Regions from separate parts of the Bacillus sp. SORGH_AS_0510 genome, predicted to be linked through region 2. Evidence: riboswitches for the same ligand, from Rfam matches in the RefSeq annotation. Region 2 holds a riboswitch; the other holds the start of a gene.

Region 1 (9,526 bases), 1.1 Mb from region 2:
AAGAAATCCTCCTAAAATGTACGTTACCTACAGTATAATCTATTTTTTTCTATATTAATAATGAATCCTCACAATTGAAATAAAATTTTTTAGGGCGATATTTCTTAATTTTGGAATAACGTCCTATATTTTTAATACCTATGTAATAGTGGGTACATGTCACCTAATTGATAATCAGTACTAATTTATAATAATTATAATTTAGTATTGATTATAATAAAATTTATATTATAATCTAGTTAAGCTAAAAAATAGTTTACGAGGTGATTACATGAGTAATGTTAACAAGAATTTGACTACAGGTAATGGGGCCCCAGTCGGTGATAATCAAAATTCAATGACTGCAGGCTCACGCGGCCCAACATTAATTCAAGACGTACATTTACTAGAAAAATTAGCGCATTTTAACCGTGAGCGGGTACCTGAGCGTGTGGTTCATGCAAAAGGGGCAGGGGCACATGGCTATTTTGAAGTAACCAACGATATGTCAAAATACACAAAAGCAAAATTATTTATTGGTGTCGGAAAAAAAACACCAATGTTTATTCGATTCTCAACGGTAGCCGGCGAATTAGGTTCAGCTGATACGGTTCGTGATCCACGCGGTTTTGCTGTGAAATTTTATACAGAAGAAGGAAACTATGATTTAGTAGGAAACAATACACCCATTTTCTTTATTCGTGATGCGATTAAATTCCCTGATTTCATCCATACACAAAAAAGAGACCCTAAAACACATTTGAAAAATCCTAATGCGATCTGGGACTTTTGGTCCTTATCTCCAGAATCCCTGCACCAAGTAACTTATTTAATGGGTGACCGTGGATTGCCGGCTACTCTACGCCATATGAATGGGTATGGAAGCCATACCTTTAAGTGGGTAAACCATGAGGGAGAAGCTGTTTGGGTAAAATATCACTTCAAAACAGAGCAAGGTGTTAAAAACATGTCTCCTGATGTTGCGGCAAAACTAGCTGGAGACAATCCAGATTACCATACTGAAGACTTATATAATGCTATAGAAAACGGGGATTTCCCTGCGTGGAGACTTCAAGTTCAAATTATGCCATTTGAAGATGCGAATACGTATCGCTTTGATCCATTTGATGTAACAAAAGTATGGTCCCACAAAGACTATCCACTAATTGAGGTTGGCCGTATGGTTCTCAATCGCAACCCAGAGAACTATTTTGCCGAAGTAGAGCAAGCTACATTCTCACCTGGAACAATGGTACCGGGAATCGAAGCTTCACCTGATAAAATGCTTCAAGGTCGTATTTTTGCTTATTCTGATGCCCATCGCTATCGTGTAGGTCCAAACCATAACTTACTACCAATTAATCGTCCAAAGGTAGAAGTGAACAACTATCAACGTGACGGGGCGATGCGATTTGATAACAATGGCGGCGGTACTGTTTATTACGAGCCAAACAGTTTTGGCGGACCAAAAGAAGCGCCAGAACATAAGCAAACTCCATTCCAGGTGTCAGGGGCAGCTGAGCAAGTAGCTTATGATCATAATGATCACTACACACAGGCCGGTGACCTATACCGTTTGATGTCTGAAGAAGAAAGAACACGCCTCGTAGAAAACATTGTTGGTGCTATGAAGCCGGTGGAAAGAGATGATATTAAACTCCGCCAAATTCAGCATTTCTATAAAGCAGACCAAGAGTATGGCGAGCGAATTGCAAAAGGCTTGAAATTAGCTATTCCTCAGGGAGTATAAAATAAAACAATAAGACTAGTAAAAGGCTGTTCAAAAGTTGAGCAGCCTTTTTTCATGTTATTATGTAAATGGCTGTGTTAAAGAACAGTGTTGATTTATACATCCTGTTGATTGGAGCGGAAGGCACGAAGACTCCTGTGGGAGTATGGTTCAGGAGAGACCCCGCAGACGCTTGCGTCGAGGAGGCTCGCCCAAACACCCACGAGCCGCTCGTGCCTGGAGCGGAAATCAAACAGGCATGTTTAACAGAGCCATGTAAATAGTAAAATACGGAGGAAACATAAAAAATGAATCAACCAATTGCAATTGTCACTGGGGCTTCAAGTGGTTTTGGTCTATTAACAACATTAGAGTTAGCAAAAGCAGGCTTTCAAGTAATCGCGACAATGAGGAATAAAGCAAAAGCAGATGAGCTTCTAAATCAGGCCCAAAGACTTACAATACAATCGAATTTGATTATACATGAACTGGATGTTACCTCGGGGTCTTCCGTTGAACGATTAGCTGCACTGATTAAAAGTATTGGCCGGGTAGATGTTCTAGTAAACAATGCAGGCTTTGCTGGAGCAGGGTTTGTTGAGGAAATAACAATGGAAGAGTACCGAAAACAATTCGATACGAATTTCTTTGGTGTCATTGCAGTAACAAAGACTGTTATTCCATTCATGCGTAGACAAAAGAAAGGGAAAATCATTAATGTTAGCAGTATAAGCCGGAGAATAGCGTTTCCGGGCCTATCGCCATATGTTGCTTCCAAGCACGCTTTGGAGGGGTGGAGCGAAAGCTTACGATTAGAATTATCCCCTTTTGGGATATCTGTCGCCTTAATTGAACCAGGTTCCTATAAGACCAGTATTTGGACCACAGGCAAACAAGTTACCACACTTTCCTTACAAACAGATTCTCCTTATTTTAACTATATGAAGAGAATCGAAGACTACATTTCTTCAGGTGAAGGGCAGTTTGGCAACCCAAAAGATGTGGCAGAGAAAATAGCCAGAATAGCTTTAGACGAGAGGCCGAATTTAAGATATCCAATTGGAAAAGGCGTAAGGCCAACTCTCATGTTAAGAAAATTTATCCCATGGAAACTCTGGGAGAAGCTTTTTATTAAAAGACTTTGTTAAAGAACAGTGTTGATTTATACATCCTGTTGATTGGAGAGGAAGGCACGAAGACTCCTGTGGGAGTATGGTTCAGGGGGAACCCCGCAGACGCTTGCGTCGAGGAGGCTCGCCGAAACACCCACGAACCGCTCGTGCCTGGAGCGGAAATCAACAGGCACGTTTAACAAAGCATATTATAAAACTACATCAATAAAAAGTATTACAAAAATCTTATATTTTCTGCAAATTTCGACAAAAATTCCCTCTTTTTTCTATTAAACTAGTACTTAGTTACTAGGAGGGGAAACAGTGAAAAAGATTGCCATCGCTTTAATATTTTTCATTTTACTAACACAAGTAGGCTTGAATGGTACAGTAAAAGCCGAACATACTCAAGAATTTAATAACCTTCAAGCAGACCTGGCCGAATACATAAAACCATATCAAGGGAAAGTGACACTCCGTTATAAAAATCTCGTGACAAATGAAAGTTATTCTTTAAATAGTGAGACACAAGTTCCTGCTGCTAGCACAATTAAGCTACCGCTAGCGTTATACATAATGCAACTTGCTGATGAGGGGAAGCTTGATTTAAACGAACCATTAACTTATCAAAGCCGGCATTATTCTGGAGGAAGCGGTGTCATCCAAAATGACAAGGTGGGGACGGTCTATACAATTGGCGAATTAGTTGAAAAAGCTTTGATCTATAGTGATAATATCGCTTTCATTATGTTGAAAGAGCGGGTAGGACCCAATCAGTTTGTCGCATTTTTAAAAAGCCTTGGGGCAGTCAACGCCTATCCAGGAGGAAGAAATCTCACTTCTGCTGACGATTTAACTTTATACACAGGGGAACTGTATCGCTATTCAAATCAAAGCGTAAATGGGAAGAAGCTTATCGAATACCTTGAACATACGGTTTATAACTCTACGATTCCAAACGGAATTAAGGACGTGCCTGTTGCCCATAAAGTTGGAATGATTCCAATGAATTTAATTTATAATGATGCTGCTATTGTATTTGCAAATGAACCGTATACATTAGCCATTACAACCAGAGGAATTGCCTATGAAAAATCACAAGAAGTGATTGCAGAAATTGCTTCAATTGTAAATAATCATCACCAATTGATTGCTAAGGAGAGAAGCGAAGAATTGGCGGTAGTTACTGGGAGTACAAACAAAGCGGTAAGAACTTTGGAAGTAGGGTCATTTTATTATGATTTTTTAGAAAAAAAGCTGTATGGAACCTTTTATACACCTTCAATTGAACGTGGATATTATAAACGAACAGCCTACCAGCAGCTCGTAGCCATTTTGGATGTTAGAAAGAAAGTGACATCCCCTTTTACTTTTGATAATTTAACAATGAATTGGAAACAATAGGTATTATTAAAAGGCGAAGGAGCATCCGGGTGAATCTGAACGTATTATATGGGGTCCTTTATATTTTTTCAGCAATAAAATGGGGAGATTGGAAAAACTGGAAAGCGTTTTATCCCACCTTTCTCTTTTTAATGGTGGGTGATTTAGTCTATCAATATTTATTCTACAAGCATAGTATGTGGGAATATGTGCCTGTAGGAAGTGATAAGGGATGGGCTAAACATACCCATATTGCTTTTTTGGTCATGTTAATAAAGTATCCAGTGACAATTAGCATTTTCCTCGGCCATATGTCAAAGTCTTTTAAGAAGAAAATTGCCAATATCTTGCTTTGGACAATTATATATACCATTAATGAGTATGCTGATTTAAAGTTAGGTGCGCTTGTCCATAAAAATGGATGGAATTTAGGTTGGTCTGCTTTTTTTAGCTTTGTCATGTTTTCTGTGCTTGCGATTCATTATTATAAACCACTTCTAGCTTGGATTCTTTCAGCACTCTATGCTGCTTTTCTCTGGAATGCTTTTGATATCTCATCAAGTATCTTAAAATAATAATCCTCCTAAAACAGCCAGTTGTTATGGTTGTTTATTATTTTTTCAAAAAAATATCTCCGTAGTCGAAATATTTTGCAGGACTTTAAGGGATATTCTTAGAATAATAGAAATATGATGGAACAAAAGGGGGGATTAGCTTGGGTATCCAAGTAATTGAAAAAGAAGAGATGAAAGTAGTGGGAATATCTTGGACGGGTACATATTCAGAAACAAGTACCATTCCAAGTCTTTTTAACAAAATGGAAGCACGGCTGCAGGAGGTACCCTATCAGACAAAAGACCCGGTTCTCATTGCACCGTTTCATAGCAGGGAAACAGAATTTACATATTACGTCACTACCCCAGTAGAGAAGCTGGATGCAATCCCAGAAGGAATGATTGGCTTTACGATTCCTAGCAAAAATTATGTATTTACTACCCATTATGGAAAGCCAGAAGAAGTAGAAAATACGTATCACCGCTTGTTAAATTGGATGAAAGAATATGGATATGAACAGGACCATCATGCATTAAGCCTGGAAATCTATAAGGAAGAATATAAACATCAAAATGCAGCAGGTGATCTTCATTTTGAGATTTATTTACCTGTTAAGATTTATAGAGATTAAATCTTGCCCTTGTATAGGGCCTTTTTTAATTTTAGGGACATTTTCCTTTACTCGATGAATTAAGTATAATAACATTTAATATAGCTAAATAATTCCTTCGGGGTCAGGTGAAATTCCTAACCGGCGGTGATGAAGCCATGCTTCTTAGTCCGTGACCCGGTTATCCGCTTGGATAAACGGTGGATCTGGTGAAACTCCAGGGCCGACAGTTAAAGTCTGGATGGGAGAAGGAAAAACGAGGTTTATGGGTAGGGTGAAGTATACCTATTTTTAAGCTTTTATTTCCTATTGTCTTTTTTGGCCCTGAAGAACAGTGTTTCTTCAGGGCCTTTTTTATTCCTTAATAAAGGAGAGGATAGGATGGATGATAAATTTTATATGAATTTAGCACTTGATCTTGCAAGAGGAGCATTAGGCCAAACCACGCCAAATCCAGTTGTCGGTGCGGTATTGGTGAAAGACGGGCAACTGATTGGCTTGGGGGCCCATTTAAAAGCAGGTGAACCACATGCGGAGGTACATGCCATTCAAATGGCTGGTGAAAAGGCAAAGGATGCTACTTTGTATGTAACACTTGAGCCATGCAGTCATTTTGGTAAGACTCCACCTTGCTCTGACTTGGTTATTAGGTCTGGCGTAAAAAAAGTATTTGTTGCAACGACTGATCCCAATCCTCAAGTGGTGGGAACAGGGATTGAAAGAATGAAAAAGGCTGGAATTGAAGTGGACGTGGGTTTACTTCAAGAGGAAGCCCGTGAACTAAATAAAATTTTTTTCTACAACATTCAAACAAGACTACCTTATGTGACATTAAAAACGGCCTCAAGTTTGGATGGAAAGACGGCAACTGTCGCTGGTGAAAGTATGTGGATTACTGGTGAGCAAGCACGAGCAGATGTCCATCAGTTTCGCCATCAGCATGATGGTATTCTAGTTGGAGTTAATACGATAATGAAGGACAATCCGTCCTTAACAACAAGAATTCCATCTGGTGGCAAAAATCCTGTTCGTATTATCCTTGATACATATCTTAGGACCCCCCACCAGGCAAAGGTGATAACTGACCAAGAAGCCCCGACTTGGATTGTTACTGGAAGTGATGTTGACTCAGAAAAGGTAGAGCGTTTTAAGGAATATGGCGTTGAAATCATTCACATGAAAACAAGCACGATTTCCATTAAAGAATTACTTGTGGTTCTTGGGAAGAAAGGGATTACCTCGCTTTTTGTTGAGGGTGGTTCAGAAGTACATGGAAGCTTTTTAAAGGAAAAAGCTTTTCAGCAAGTAATTACCTATATTGCACCAAAATTAATTGGAGGAAAAGGGGCACCGACATTATTTGGAGGCCAGGGAATAGAAAAAATAGCTCAAGCCGTTTCATTGAATATTAGACAAGTAGATAGGATTGGCAATGATTTAAGGATTATTGCAGAACCTATGCAAGGAGAAGAATGATTATGTTTACCGGTATTATTGAAGAAATAGGCAGTATAGCCAATATTCAGAGAACGGGAGAATCGTTTGTTTTAACGATTGAAGCGAAAAAAGTTCTTGAAGATGTCCATCTGGGAGACAGCATTGCTGTCAACGGCGTTTGTCTTACCGTTACTTCTTTTTCATTTAAACAATTTACAGTTGATGTGATGCCTGAAACTGTAAAAGCAACCAGTCTAAATGCGATAAAACGAGGATCAAAGGTGAATTTAGAAAGAGCCATGGCTGCTGGTGGAAGGTTTGGAGGGCACTTTGTTTCTGGACACATTGATGGAACAGGGGTAATAAAAAGCAAACAGACAGTCAAAAATGCGGTTTATTATGAAATTGAAGCAGATCCCGACTTACTTAGATATATCATATTAAAGGGATCGGTTGCTGTAGATGGGACAAGCTTAACTGTATTTGCTGTAACCGAGAATAGCTTTACTTTATCCTTAATTCCTCATACGTTATCTGAAACTGTTTTAGGAATAAAAGGACCTGGCGATATCGTGAACCTAGAATGCGATATGATAGGTAAATATGTCGGACACTTTTTAACAAACCTCTCAAACAATCATACTAAAACAAAGAGTCAAAAAGGTATAACAGCAAGCTTCTTAGAAGATAACGGCTTCAAGTAAGCCATCATGTACGTTTTTAAACGGATGAAAAGGAGTGAGTGGTATGTTTAATACAATAGAGGAAGCACTATCCGATTTAAAAGAGGGAAAAGTTATCATTGTTTGTGATGACGAGGATCGTGAAAATGAAGGGGATTTTATTGCCCTTGCTGAAAAAACGACACCCTCTGTTATTAACTTAATGGTTACTCACGGTAGAGGTCTTGTTTGTGTACCGGTTGAGGAAGGGTTAGCACAGAAGCTCGATTTATTTCCAATGGTTTCAAAGAATACGGATCCACATGGAACGGCCTTTACGGTAAGTATTGACCATAAGTTTTCAACGACAGGAATTTCTGCTTATGAACGGTCAGCAACCGTCTTAAGTATGCTTGATCCTGAAGCTAAACCAAGTGATTTTAAAAGACCCGGGCATATCTTCCCTCTTATTGCCAAAAAAGGTGGGGTGCTCCGCCGAACTGGACATACCGAGGCGGCGGTTGATTTAGCAAAATTATGCGGGGCAAAGCCAGCCGGTGTCATCTGTGAAATCATGAATGAGGATGGGACAATGGCACGTGTCCCTCAGCTAAGAAAAATTGCGGATGATCTAAATGTCAAAATGATTACCATTAAAGACTTGATTGAATACCGAAACAAAAAGGACAACTTGGTAAAAAGAGAAATAGAAATTAATTTGCCAACTGAATTCGGTACCTTTAAAGCTGTAGGGTACTCCAATCTTGTTGATGATAAAGAGCATGTGGCATTAGTAAAGGGTGAAATTGACCCTGAAAAGCCAGTCTTGGTTCGGGTTCATTCAGAATGTTTAACAGGTGATGTATTTGGTTCTTACCGCTGTGATTGTGGTCCACAGCTGCATGCTGCTTTAAGTCAGATCGAACAAGCGGGCAATGGTGTCCTTCTGTACATGAGACAGGAAGGACGGGGAATTGGCTTGTTAAACAAAATGAGAGCGTATAAGCTTCAAGAAGAAGGCTATGATACGGTTGAGGCGAATGAAAAACTTGGCTTTGGTGCTGACCTAAGAGAATATGGCATTGGTGCACAAATCCTTAAGGATCTTGGGATAAAAAAGATGATGCTGTTAACGAATAATCCAAGAAAAATAAAAGGTTTGAAGGGCTATGACCTTGAGGTAGTGGAACGGGTGCCGCTTCAAATGGAAATGCGTAAAGAAAATGCGAATTACCTAAGAACCAAGCATGATAAGTTAGGACATATGTTTCATTATTAATTATATGTTGTGTTAAAGAACATTTCTGAATTTTTTACCCTGTTGATTGGAGCGGAAGGTGCGAAGACTCCTCGAAAATGCTATCGCATTTCCTTCGTGCGTGGGAGGATTCAAGATGCAACTCAATGTCCTGTGGGAGTATGGTTCAGGGGAGACCCCGCAGGCGCTTTTCGCCGAGGAAGCTCGCCGAAACACCCACGAACCGCTCGCACCTGGAGCGGAAATCAACAGGCAATTTTAAAGAGTGAATATATAAATAAAATTAATTATTTGGAGGCATTTACATGGGACACACATTTGAAGGAAATTTAGTTGGATCAGGATTAAAAGTTGGAATCGTGGTTGGCCGATTTAATGAATTTATTACGAGTAAATTATTAGGTGGAGCACAGGATGCGCTGAAAAGACATGGGGTAGATGAATCCAATGTCGATGTTGCTTGGGTTCCAGGTGCATTTGAAATTCCATTGATTGCACAAAAAATGGCAAATAGTAAAAAATATGATGCCGTGATTACACTTGGTACAGTTATTCGCGGCGCAACACCTCACTTTGATTACGTTTGTAATGAAGCAGCAAAGGGAGTTTCTGCTGCATCAATTAATAGTGGAATACCTGTCATTTTCGGTGTATTAACGACAGAATCAATTGAACAAGCTGTAGAGCGTGCTGGAACAAAAGCTGGCAACAAGGGCTGGGATGCCGCAGTCGCTGCAATAGAAATGGCTAATTTATGCAGAAATCTTGAGCAATAATCATTACACTTGAAAGCTAAAAAAT
Region 2 (9,526 bases):
TCAAATGAACTTATAACATCAGAACGTGTAACCACACCGAGAAACTTTTTATTTAGATCCACTACTGCCATCAAAGGGAAGTCCTTAAGATCAATTAGAGTTTTCTCATAGATTTCTCCACCTTGTAGAAATTTACCTTGATGGGATAGAACATCTTTCACACAAGTTGTGTTTAAATACTCTTCTTTATCTTTATTTGATAGGAAGTAGCTTTCATAGATATTATATCGAGTCGTAACTCCTAAATATTCATCCCCACGTAAAACGGGTAAACCGTCAATTTGATGCGTTTCTAACATTTCCAGAGCATCTTTCAATGTCACATCTTCCTGTGCAGTAAAACACTCATGCTTTGGTATCATTATATTTTTTACGAACAATTCCCATCACCTCAAAATAATTATCCATTCTTCTTAATATTTCTACATACATCTAATAAATCCCTTTTTATATCTTAAGTTTTATGTCATGAATCAATAATTAATTCATAAGATTAAGTGATGTTAAATATAGGGAGGGCCACAATGAATACTCATTTTAAAACTTACCATCCTTACGCGAGTCCTTATGACCCTTGCAATCCAATACTTGAAAAAACCTATTCCACCCCACCTCATTTATATATGGGATTCCAACCACCAAATCTTCCACAATTTTCTCCACTAGAAGCACTTAGAGCTGGAACCTTATGGAAAGATCTTTATGACCCTTACTTTAATGCAAGAGAAAAAGAGCAAGGGGGTTTACCAACATGACCCAGTTGCCTGCTGAATATTATCAATTAATGGAACAACTCCAAGCAGTTGACTTTGTTTTAGTCGAACTAACCCTTTACTTAGACACACATAATGACGACCTTGAAGCAATTAACCAATTTAATCATTACGCTAAAGAAAGAAAACGATTGAAAAAAGCTTTTGAAAGTCAATTTGGTCCACTATTACAATACGGAAACAGTTACTCAGCCTATCCATGGAATTGGGACGATACACCATGGCCTTGGCAAGTATAAAAGCGGAAGATAAAAGGAGGGTGAGAATTTAATGTGGATTTACGAAAAAAAACTGCAATATCCTGTTCGTGTCAGTACGTGTAACCCAACATTAGCAAAATATTTAATTGAGCAGTATGGAGGTGCAGATGGAGAACTTGCAGCTGCACTCCGGTATTTAAACCAAAGATATACAATTCCTGATAAGGTAATTGGGCTCCTTACTGATATCGGCACGGAAGAATTCGCTCACCTCGAGATGATTGCCACTATGGTTTATAAATTAACAAAAGATGCAACTCCAGAACAATTAAAAGCAGCTGGATTAGGTGAACATTATGTGGACCATGACAGCGCTTTATACTATCATAATGCAGCAGGAGTACCATGGACAGCAACTTATATTACAGCAAAAGGTGACCCTATTGCAGACCTGTATGAGGATATTGCTGCAGAAGAAAAAGCTCGCGCTACTTATCAATGGCTAATAAATATTAGCGACGATCCTGATATTAATGATAGTCTTCGTTTTTTACGAGAACGTGAGATTGTTCATTCCCTTCGTTTCCGTGAAGCTGTGGAAATACTAAAAGAAGAACGCGACAAGAAAAAATTCTTTTAATTCAACTAGGAGCAGATGTTGCTCTGCTCCTTATTTTTTTTCGTGATATAGATTAATATCGTATTTCTTTTTCATCATTTCAAACACTACATGACGATTCTTCCATTCCTCTTCTTTTTTCCATAAGTCCTTGCTCCGATCCACAATCTCACATCTTAGCTCCTGATATTCCTTTTCCTTTTTATCTTTTTGCTGTTTCAACAAATTCATCGCCCCAAGTCCAATGAGCACAATTGATAAGAGATACACACTATATGTATCATTTATTGTTGCAGATAATACAGCTAAAAACGAGTAAGAAAAATGCTCATATATGGTCATATAAAAATAAGTAATAAAAATTAATGCAAAGGTAAGGGTTAAATATATCGAAAAATAATGCCAGCGTTTCGTATCATCAAACTTTTTTTTCCGCTTTCTTACGTTTTCTAACATTTGTTTGGTTGCTTGGTCAGTATGTTCTATGACTTGGATCGGAGAATCCATTCTTATCCCCCCATTTCTCCCTATATACTTATGAACTTGTCCCTCAAAATATGATTTTTTAGTAGCAAAAAACCGACCATCGGTATGGTCGGTTAGTTGTTTAAAGGAATTTTTAAGACTTGACCAGCATAAAGATTTTCACTAGTTAAATGATTTGCCTTCTTTATTATTTCAATGCCTTCTTGAGAGTGGTAATAATTCATTGAAATTCGGTACAAGCCCTCTCCAGCTTTAACCTTATGATATATAATTTTTGTGGTAGGTTCTGTTTTTTTAGTCTCTATTGGAGTACTACTGTTTTTATCGGTTTGTTGCTGTTCAGTCGAAACTGAATTTGTACTAGCAGGCTGACTTGGAGTATTTGTCTGGCTGTTTTGATTATAAGTTTCTCCAACGACAGAATCCTCACCTTTCTCCTCCGTACTATTTACATTAGTATCCACTTGTTTACTTTCTTCTAGCTTTTTGGATTCATTATTACTATCATCATTTTCATTATTTTTAAGATTAATCGTTTCATACCCAACGGATTCAGTAGTAGCTTTTTCTGACCCCATTATTTTTTTACCGTTATCACGGTTGGATATAACGCTGAAGATGATTATTGGTAAGAGGATAAAGCAAACAACCAAAAGACGAATGACTGGAAATCTAAGCTTCCACTTGGTTTTTTTCTTCTTTTGACGATGGACCTGCTCTCTAGGCGGTAAGTCATCACCAAATTCTTCTACTGTTTCATTTATTTTTTGAATACGCTGTTTTAACCTTTCCGCTTGGTCCCTGTATGGTTCTTCTTTATTCATGGTGAGCCCCCTCTTGTTAGTCATCGATTGGTGAACGTCTATATTTGATATATACACCCAAGAGAAAATCAATGACAAAATGCATCATAATAGTCACAGCTAAGTTATTCGTATAGTCATAAATAATTCCTATTAAAAAACTAAGAACGACAATATTTAAAAATAAAAACCAATTAAAAAGGTAACGGTAATGGATAATAGCAAATATAACACTTGCCATTAATAGGCCCACTTTTGTTTGGATTATTCCTCTAAATAGTAACTCTTCACTAAAAGCCACAATTGCTGCAATCAGGAAGATATGAAGAATCGATTTATTTTTAAAGATTCTTTCATTTAGTCCCCCATCATCATAATAGGACGACGGTAAGGTTCTCATTAAGAAAAGGTCAATGACAACAACAGCTACGCCAGCAGGTATACCTATTAGAAATATGTTATTGTCTCTTAGAACGAGAGTATTTAAAAATGAGAAATGGTCAAATAACAGAAACCCTAAAATGAGAGAAATGACTAATAGTATAATTTGGGTTAAATATAAATGGTGAAGCAATTCTCTATCTGTTAAACTCGCAATTAATTCATGATATTTCTTTTTCATTGACTCATCTCACAATTAATTAATATTTGGGCTAAATAATCCTTCCAGTGGACATCACAAGGTACCTGTAGCGATGGTTTATGGGTTATTTCGTAAGGGTCTAGATTAAGCCCACACCTGTCACAACATAAGGAAACCTCAGTTGTCATTATTTCATCAAAATATTGCATGACCATTTCACGTCTACATGATATCGATGCAATCCATTTCTTCATTTGAAATATATTCGTTTTTTTAACCGTTAACCTTTCATTAACAAACTCTTTCATTCTTTCACGTAAAGACTCTTTGCTTAAATTCTGATGGTTTGGCTGATTAACAAACTCCTCTACTATTCGCCACTGAATCTCAGAAAAGCCGCCAAAATCTCTCAAGTTCTCGTTTAATTCGAGTTTGTCACTATGTCCGGTTTGAACTTGCTGAAATAACCAATCAATTTGTTGGGGGGAAGGGAGTTCTCCCTCTGATAGCTGGATAGGTAGCTGTTCATCGCCCGGTGAGTATAGCAGAATCGCAATACTGGAGCCGCCATCACGTCCTGCTCTTCCAATCTCCTGAAGATATGACTCCATTTGCATTGGCATGTGGTAATGAATGATAAAACGAATATTTTCCTTGTTTACGCCCATTCCAAAGGCACTTGTTGCACATATCACATCAAGTTGACCATGAATAAATTGTTGTTGGATTAGAATTCTAGTGTTTTGTTCCAATCCCCCATGATAGGCCATAGCCTGGCAGATACCTTTTTCGCCAAGTATAGATGCCATTTGTTCGGCAGCTTTTTTACTTGAAAAATAAATAATTCCAGGTTTTTGCAATTTAGATACAAGGTCAACAATTCTTTTCTGCTTTTCACGATAGTCAGCTAATTCTTCAACATAGAATGCAATATTTGGTCGATCAATGGTTGATACAATTTTATTGACTTCGTCTAACGCTAATGAAGAAATAATATCTTCTCGCACCTTCTTCGTAGCAGTCGCTGTAAGTGCTAACGTTAAAGGGTTGCCTAACCTATGGCGTATCTCTCCAAGCTTGGAGTAATCTGGTCGAAAATCGTACCCCCACTGCGATATACAATGAGCCTCATCCACCACGAATAATGAAATAGTAAGTTGTTGAAGCCTTCCTAGTATATTTGAAATCCCCAGCATCTCTGGGGAAATAAAAATAAATTTAAATTTGTTCAACTGATGTATTGCCTTGTTTCTCTCTTCTATAGGAAGAAACGAATTCAAGGCTACAACCCTTTTTTCACCGAACCGATTCATTTGCTCCACTTGATCCTGCATTAGAGATAGCAGAGGAGAAATGATCAAGATCTGACCTTTTAAAATATAACCTGGCAACTGGTAACACAATGATTTTCCCGTTCCTGTTGGCAGCATGGCCAAGGTGTGCTTTCCTTCAAGTAAAGATGTAATAACTTCTTTTTGACCCGTTTTAAACGAAGTATATCCAAAATATTTTTTCAAGAGAATCTCTAGTTCCATGATTCACCACCAAATTTCGCTAAAACTAATCTTATTTGAAAGTATGAAGCTATTCTTATCTTGTCCCTGATCAACTTTAATTGTCTCGTATCTTCTTTTCTAGAAATGAACAAAATCTCATCCTGCAGCTCTTTGCTTACGTATGAATCAATAGAAAAATCCTTAACATGTAAAGCAAATTCAACAAAATGATCTTCAATTGTACTTAATTTTAAATGTCTAAGAGCTGCGATTTGCTCAGGAGAATATCCCTGTGCTAAAAGATTCCATGTTTTCCTAGATGAAAGAGTTAATTCATCTATATGCTTAAAGTCTCTTATCAGCAATGGTAAGATCCTTAATTGATCTGAATCTTGGTTAACCTTATGAATTAAGTAATGTAGTACATGAATAAATCGAATGTGGTAATCATGTATTTCCATATTTAACTTTTTTGCAGCCTGTTGTTGAGTTAAACCAATTTGTTGAAAACCTGTTAACCGAAAAACTAAAATTGCCGGGTCCACTTCCTTACTATTTTCAAAGCAATGGACTAATTCAGAAAATACAGCGTTCCCCATTTCTTGCTTAGGCACATTAATCTCCCTGACAATCGTTTTCAACCATTGGTGAACGTCTTTATTTTTTTGTATGGGAGTATATTTTGTCTCACCATATACAAAATTAGATGTAACCTGAATAAATAAAGAAAGTCTTTCCCAAAACAAATTAGTGAACGACTGATAATTCCACCCATCCATAAATGAAGGTGGAGGGTTGTTCCTTAGAAGCGTCTCACCTTCAGTGGTCAAGCAATAGCGCTGGTCACCACAAATAAAGATCTTGTTCTCGTTAACCAAAAATTTAAGTTCTTCTTCAAAATGGTCTCTAGACAGTGATTCATATACACCAAAAAAGTTTTTTAAAGAAAATAAATGAGCATCTTGTATCGTTTGTGAGGACTTTTTTCCATTAAGCAAATGAAAGATGGAATAAACTGTCCGTTCTCTATTTAACTGCCTTAAGCAATGTAGAATAATGGATTCTAACTGATTCATTCCACCCCACCACTTTTTCTTGTATTATTCGACAAATTACCCATTTTTTCTATTTTTATTTTATCACGAAATGTTGGATCATGTTGCTGAAAAATGAGTAAGTTTAAGAATTTCGCCTAAACTATGCAAAGCTGTAATAGCATTTTTCTATTGAAAAGTTGACCATACAGTTTTACAATAGATATGAGTAATGCGTTTCCAATTATAATGGAAATCAGCAAGAATATTTTTGTTAATTTACTGGGAGGTTTTTTTCATGGCAAAGTACACTATTGTTGACAAGGAAACATGTATCGCTTGTGGTGCATGTGGCGCAGCAGCACCTGATATCTATGATTATGATGATGAAGGCATTGCATTTGTAACTCTTGATGATAACGAAGGTATCGTTGAGATTCCAGATGTACTCATCGATGATATGATGGATGCATTCGAAGGTTGCCCAACAGATTCAATTAAAGTTGCAGAAGAACCATTTGACGGTAATCCAACTAAATTTGAATAAATTTTGCTAAAAAGATATTCTTAAGCTACTACCCCTCCCACATCGGAGGGGTTTTCCTTTCGGAATAATAATAAAAAACAAAGGTCCTAAACAGGACCTTTGTTTTTTATTATGCACCTTTAATGACAGAAAATTTATTAATCCATGCCTGCATTCTGACAAACAATAACATAAAGATAAACGACATCATAATACCTTTTAATAAATTAAAAGGAAGTATAGCAGGTACTACTAGATTACGCATATCAGGGAATCCCATTAGGACAGTATAGGCGGGTAAAATAATTACATAATTTAAGATACTCATCACAACAGCCATTATTACAGTGCCCGCGATAAGTGCTAATGTCATACCCTTTTTCGTTTTTAGTCTGTTATATACATAGTAGGTTGGTAAAACAAACACAATTCCCGCTAGGAAATTAGCAATATGACCAACAGGAATTCCTGTTTGGCTTCCCGTCGCAAGATAATTAAGAACGTTTTTAAATAACTCAACTAATATTCCCGCAACCGGCCCAAATATTAACGCTGCAATCAAGGCAGGAATATCACTGAAATCAACAAATAAAAAGTTTGGAAATAGCGGTAATGGGAAATTTAATAGCATTAACAAGTAAGCTATACTACTTAACATCCCAATTGAAACATACGCCTTTACATTAATTTTCTTTGTTTTCTTCATTTTTACCATCTTCCTCTCTCCTTTTTGATCCATCACGTTAGGAAGAGAGGTTCAGCAAAGAGACGACCTCAAGAAATAAAAACACCCTCAAGTTTATTTACTTGAGGGAGATTTACAAAGGCACGCTTAATAAACGTCCAATGAATGTATATTTTTTGAACGTCCGCAGAACCTCCATCTTCTCCCATCCAGACTATACTGTCGGCTTTGGACTCGCACCAAATCCTGCCTATAAAGGCTCGCGGGCTTAGAGCAATTGCTCAATACCGCCGATCGGGAATTTCACCCTGCCCCGAAGATAGATCGATATTAAATTACAAATTTAATTATAAAGGAGGAAGAAGCATTTGTTAAGTAAAAGGATTCTTATTTAGTATTTTTGTAACATAATTAAAAAAAGGCTGGCTCAAATGAATCTTTTGGTTTGAGTCAGCCTAATTAAGTTATTGAATAATTAATACTTGTTTAGGTCGTATCAAATCTGTTGTTAACTGATTTAATTCTTTTATTTTTTCTACTGATGTATTCCTTTCCTTAGATATCGAAAACAGGGTATCACCTTGTTTAACGATATAAGTATCATTATTTTTCTGTCCAGAAGTTGGATGGTAATGTGAACTCACCTCTAAAACATCACCTATACTAGCTACCCCGGCTTGCACCGATTCACCAACATCCGCTTTTCCTAGGAGAACTTCCGGGTCCAGTGCAAATTTCTTGTCATATCTCCATTCTATTTCGTGTGTTTCAAAATGAAGGTGAGGACCTGTAGCTTGTCCTGTTTTCCCCATTCTGCCGATTATTTGACCCTGCTTAATCTTTTGACCAGCTATCACATTTCTATTGTTAAGATGGGCATAAACGGTAACAAAGTTACTTGGGTGTTTAATAAAAACTACATTACCATATGTAGTAGAAAAATAGGATTTTACAACCACCCCATCCTCAACGGAGAGAATTGGGGTACCCACTTTTCCAGCAATATCTATTCCTTTATGTTTTCCCTTTCGTGTACCATACGTATCGGATATTACTCCATCAGAAGGCCAAATCCAGTGCTCCTTTGCTCCAGTTGTTTCAGGTGCACCTGCTGCCTCAGTATGCCTTCCACCTAAAAACAATAAACTGACACATAGCCCCATAATTATGGCAATAAGAAACCTTTTTATGTAGTCACGCATTCCTTACATTTCCTCCTTAAACTGATCCTCTGCTCAACAATATGTAATAACCATTGTATTTAGACCATATTGCTTTTGAAGAGGTAATTACACATACTTGTTATAATATGGAGGAATCCGAAATTTTATACAAAAAAAATCAACCAAAAAGTGGTTGATTTTTCTTTATTGTAATACACGCATATTTGGTGCTAACGGCACCTGGTTTTCTTTTGTTAAATCAAATGGCCCTAGTGCTTTTAGTGATGAGTCCTTAACCAAAACTTTTTCTAACCCAAAATCCTTTGCAGTTAACAATAATGCCTCAAATGCATAGACAGTCTCTTGGTTATCCTGCAGAACTGTATTCCCTTTAAATGATACAACTAAGGTTTTATCCATAATAGAAACATCACTTATCGGTAATAATGATGGAAGCGAAGCCGTTAATCCCAAATCTGCTTGATCCGCCTTCATAGCTTCAAAAGCCGTATTAATATCAGAATACGTTGTGATCGAAGGTGTTAAGAAAGGAATTTTACTTCCTTCTGGATAGTAAAAGAAAAAGGCATGATTCTTACCTGCACTTATATTGAGTTCTGTTTTAACCCCATAATTCCCCAACTCAATTCCTGGTTCACCGTTCGTTGAAAATTTTACTTTTTTAATATCGCTGTTTGACGAAATATCTTTATTGATTACATTGATAAAACTTGTTTCATTGGTTGATCCTTGTCCGTATTGATGATTAGCTGGAAGATCCACTTGAAGTGTTGAATTATCCGAATTTAGACTCATCGTTATATTTAAAGGATAGTAGTCGGTAAGACCCCATTCTTCCTCATTTAAGTTTGCCATTTTTTCATTAAAAATCGTCAGCCATGATTTGTTATTAGATGCCTCTACTACTGTAGAAATAGGAATGAGGATTTGAGCTTGTTGATCCGGAATCCAGTAGGTCAATACCTTTCCGGTTCCCACATCTTCAGTATAGATCGCTGTTTTATCAGCACTTGCTGACATGACTTCGTTTTTAGCCGTTCCTGACATGGACTTTTCATTTGGAGAAGATTCCTCTTTTTTTAAGGCAACGGTAGAATGATCCTTTTGAGCAGAATCCTTTTGCTCTGATTCTATTTT

What was found. Region 2 has a riboswitch for FMN ahead of QE429_RS10455 (ECF transporter S component). Riboswitches for the same ligand answer to the same signal wherever they lie in the genome.
Region 1: linked by a shared signal. The riboswitch ahead of ribD (bifunctional diaminohydroxyphosphoribosylaminopyrimidine deaminase/5-amino-6-(5-phosphoribosylamino)uracil reductase RibD) and the one ahead of QE429_RS10455 (ECF transporter S component) in region 2 are both predicted to bind FMN.

Annotation. Positions count from the first base shown of each region.
Region 1 covers NZ_JAUTAU010000001.1:3,155,603-3,165,128, reverse strand. The annotation lists gene katA (catalase KatA) at 272-1,729, shown strand; gene QE429_RS16250 (oxidoreductase) at 2,017-2,856, shown strand; gene QE429_RS16245 (serine hydrolase) at 3,145-4,224, shown strand; gene QE429_RS16240 (CBO0543 family protein) at 4,254-4,778, shown strand; gene QE429_RS16235 (GyrI-like domain-containing protein) at 4,919-5,389, shown strand; FMN riboswitch at 5,479-5,625, shown strand; gene ribD (bifunctional diaminohydroxyphosphoribosylaminopyrimidine deaminase/5-amino-6-(5-phosphoribosylamino)uracil reductase RibD) at 5,750-6,844, shown strand; gene ribE (riboflavin synthase) at 6,847-7,509, shown strand; gene QE429_RS16220 (bifunctional 3,4-dihydroxy-2-butanone-4-phosphate synthase/GTP cyclohydrolase II) at 7,553-8,746, shown strand; gene QE429_RS16215 (hypothetical protein) at 8,862-8,987, shown strand; gene ribH (6,7-dimethyl-8-ribityllumazine synthase) at 9,031-9,501, shown strand.
Region 2 covers NZ_JAUTAU010000001.1:2,049,600-2,059,125, reverse strand. The annotation lists gene QE429_RS10505 (CBS domain-containing protein) at 1-380, opposite strand, end outside; gene QE429_RS10500 (spore coat associated protein CotJA) at 525-755, shown strand; gene QE429_RS10495 (spore coat protein CotJB) at 752-1,012, shown strand; gene cotJC (spore coat protein CotJC) at 1,044-1,613, shown strand; gene QE429_RS10485 (DUF2663 family protein) at 1,644-2,099, opposite strand; gene QE429_RS10480 (LysM peptidoglycan-binding domain-containing protein) at 2,192-2,902, opposite strand; gene QE429_RS10475 (CPBP family intramembrane glutamic endopeptidase) at 2,919-3,503, opposite strand; gene QE429_RS10470 (RecQ family ATP-dependent DNA helicase) at 3,500-4,999, opposite strand; gene QE429_RS10465 (YpbB family protein) at 4,990-6,036, opposite strand; gene QE429_RS10460 (ferredoxin) at 6,293-6,541, shown strand; gene QE429_RS10455 (ECF transporter S component) at 6,651-7,235, opposite strand; FMN riboswitch at 7,399-7,530, opposite strand; gene QE429_RS10450 (peptidoglycan DD-metalloendopeptidase family protein) at 7,670-8,407, opposite strand; gene QE429_RS10445 (hypothetical protein) at 8,573-9,526, opposite strand, start outside.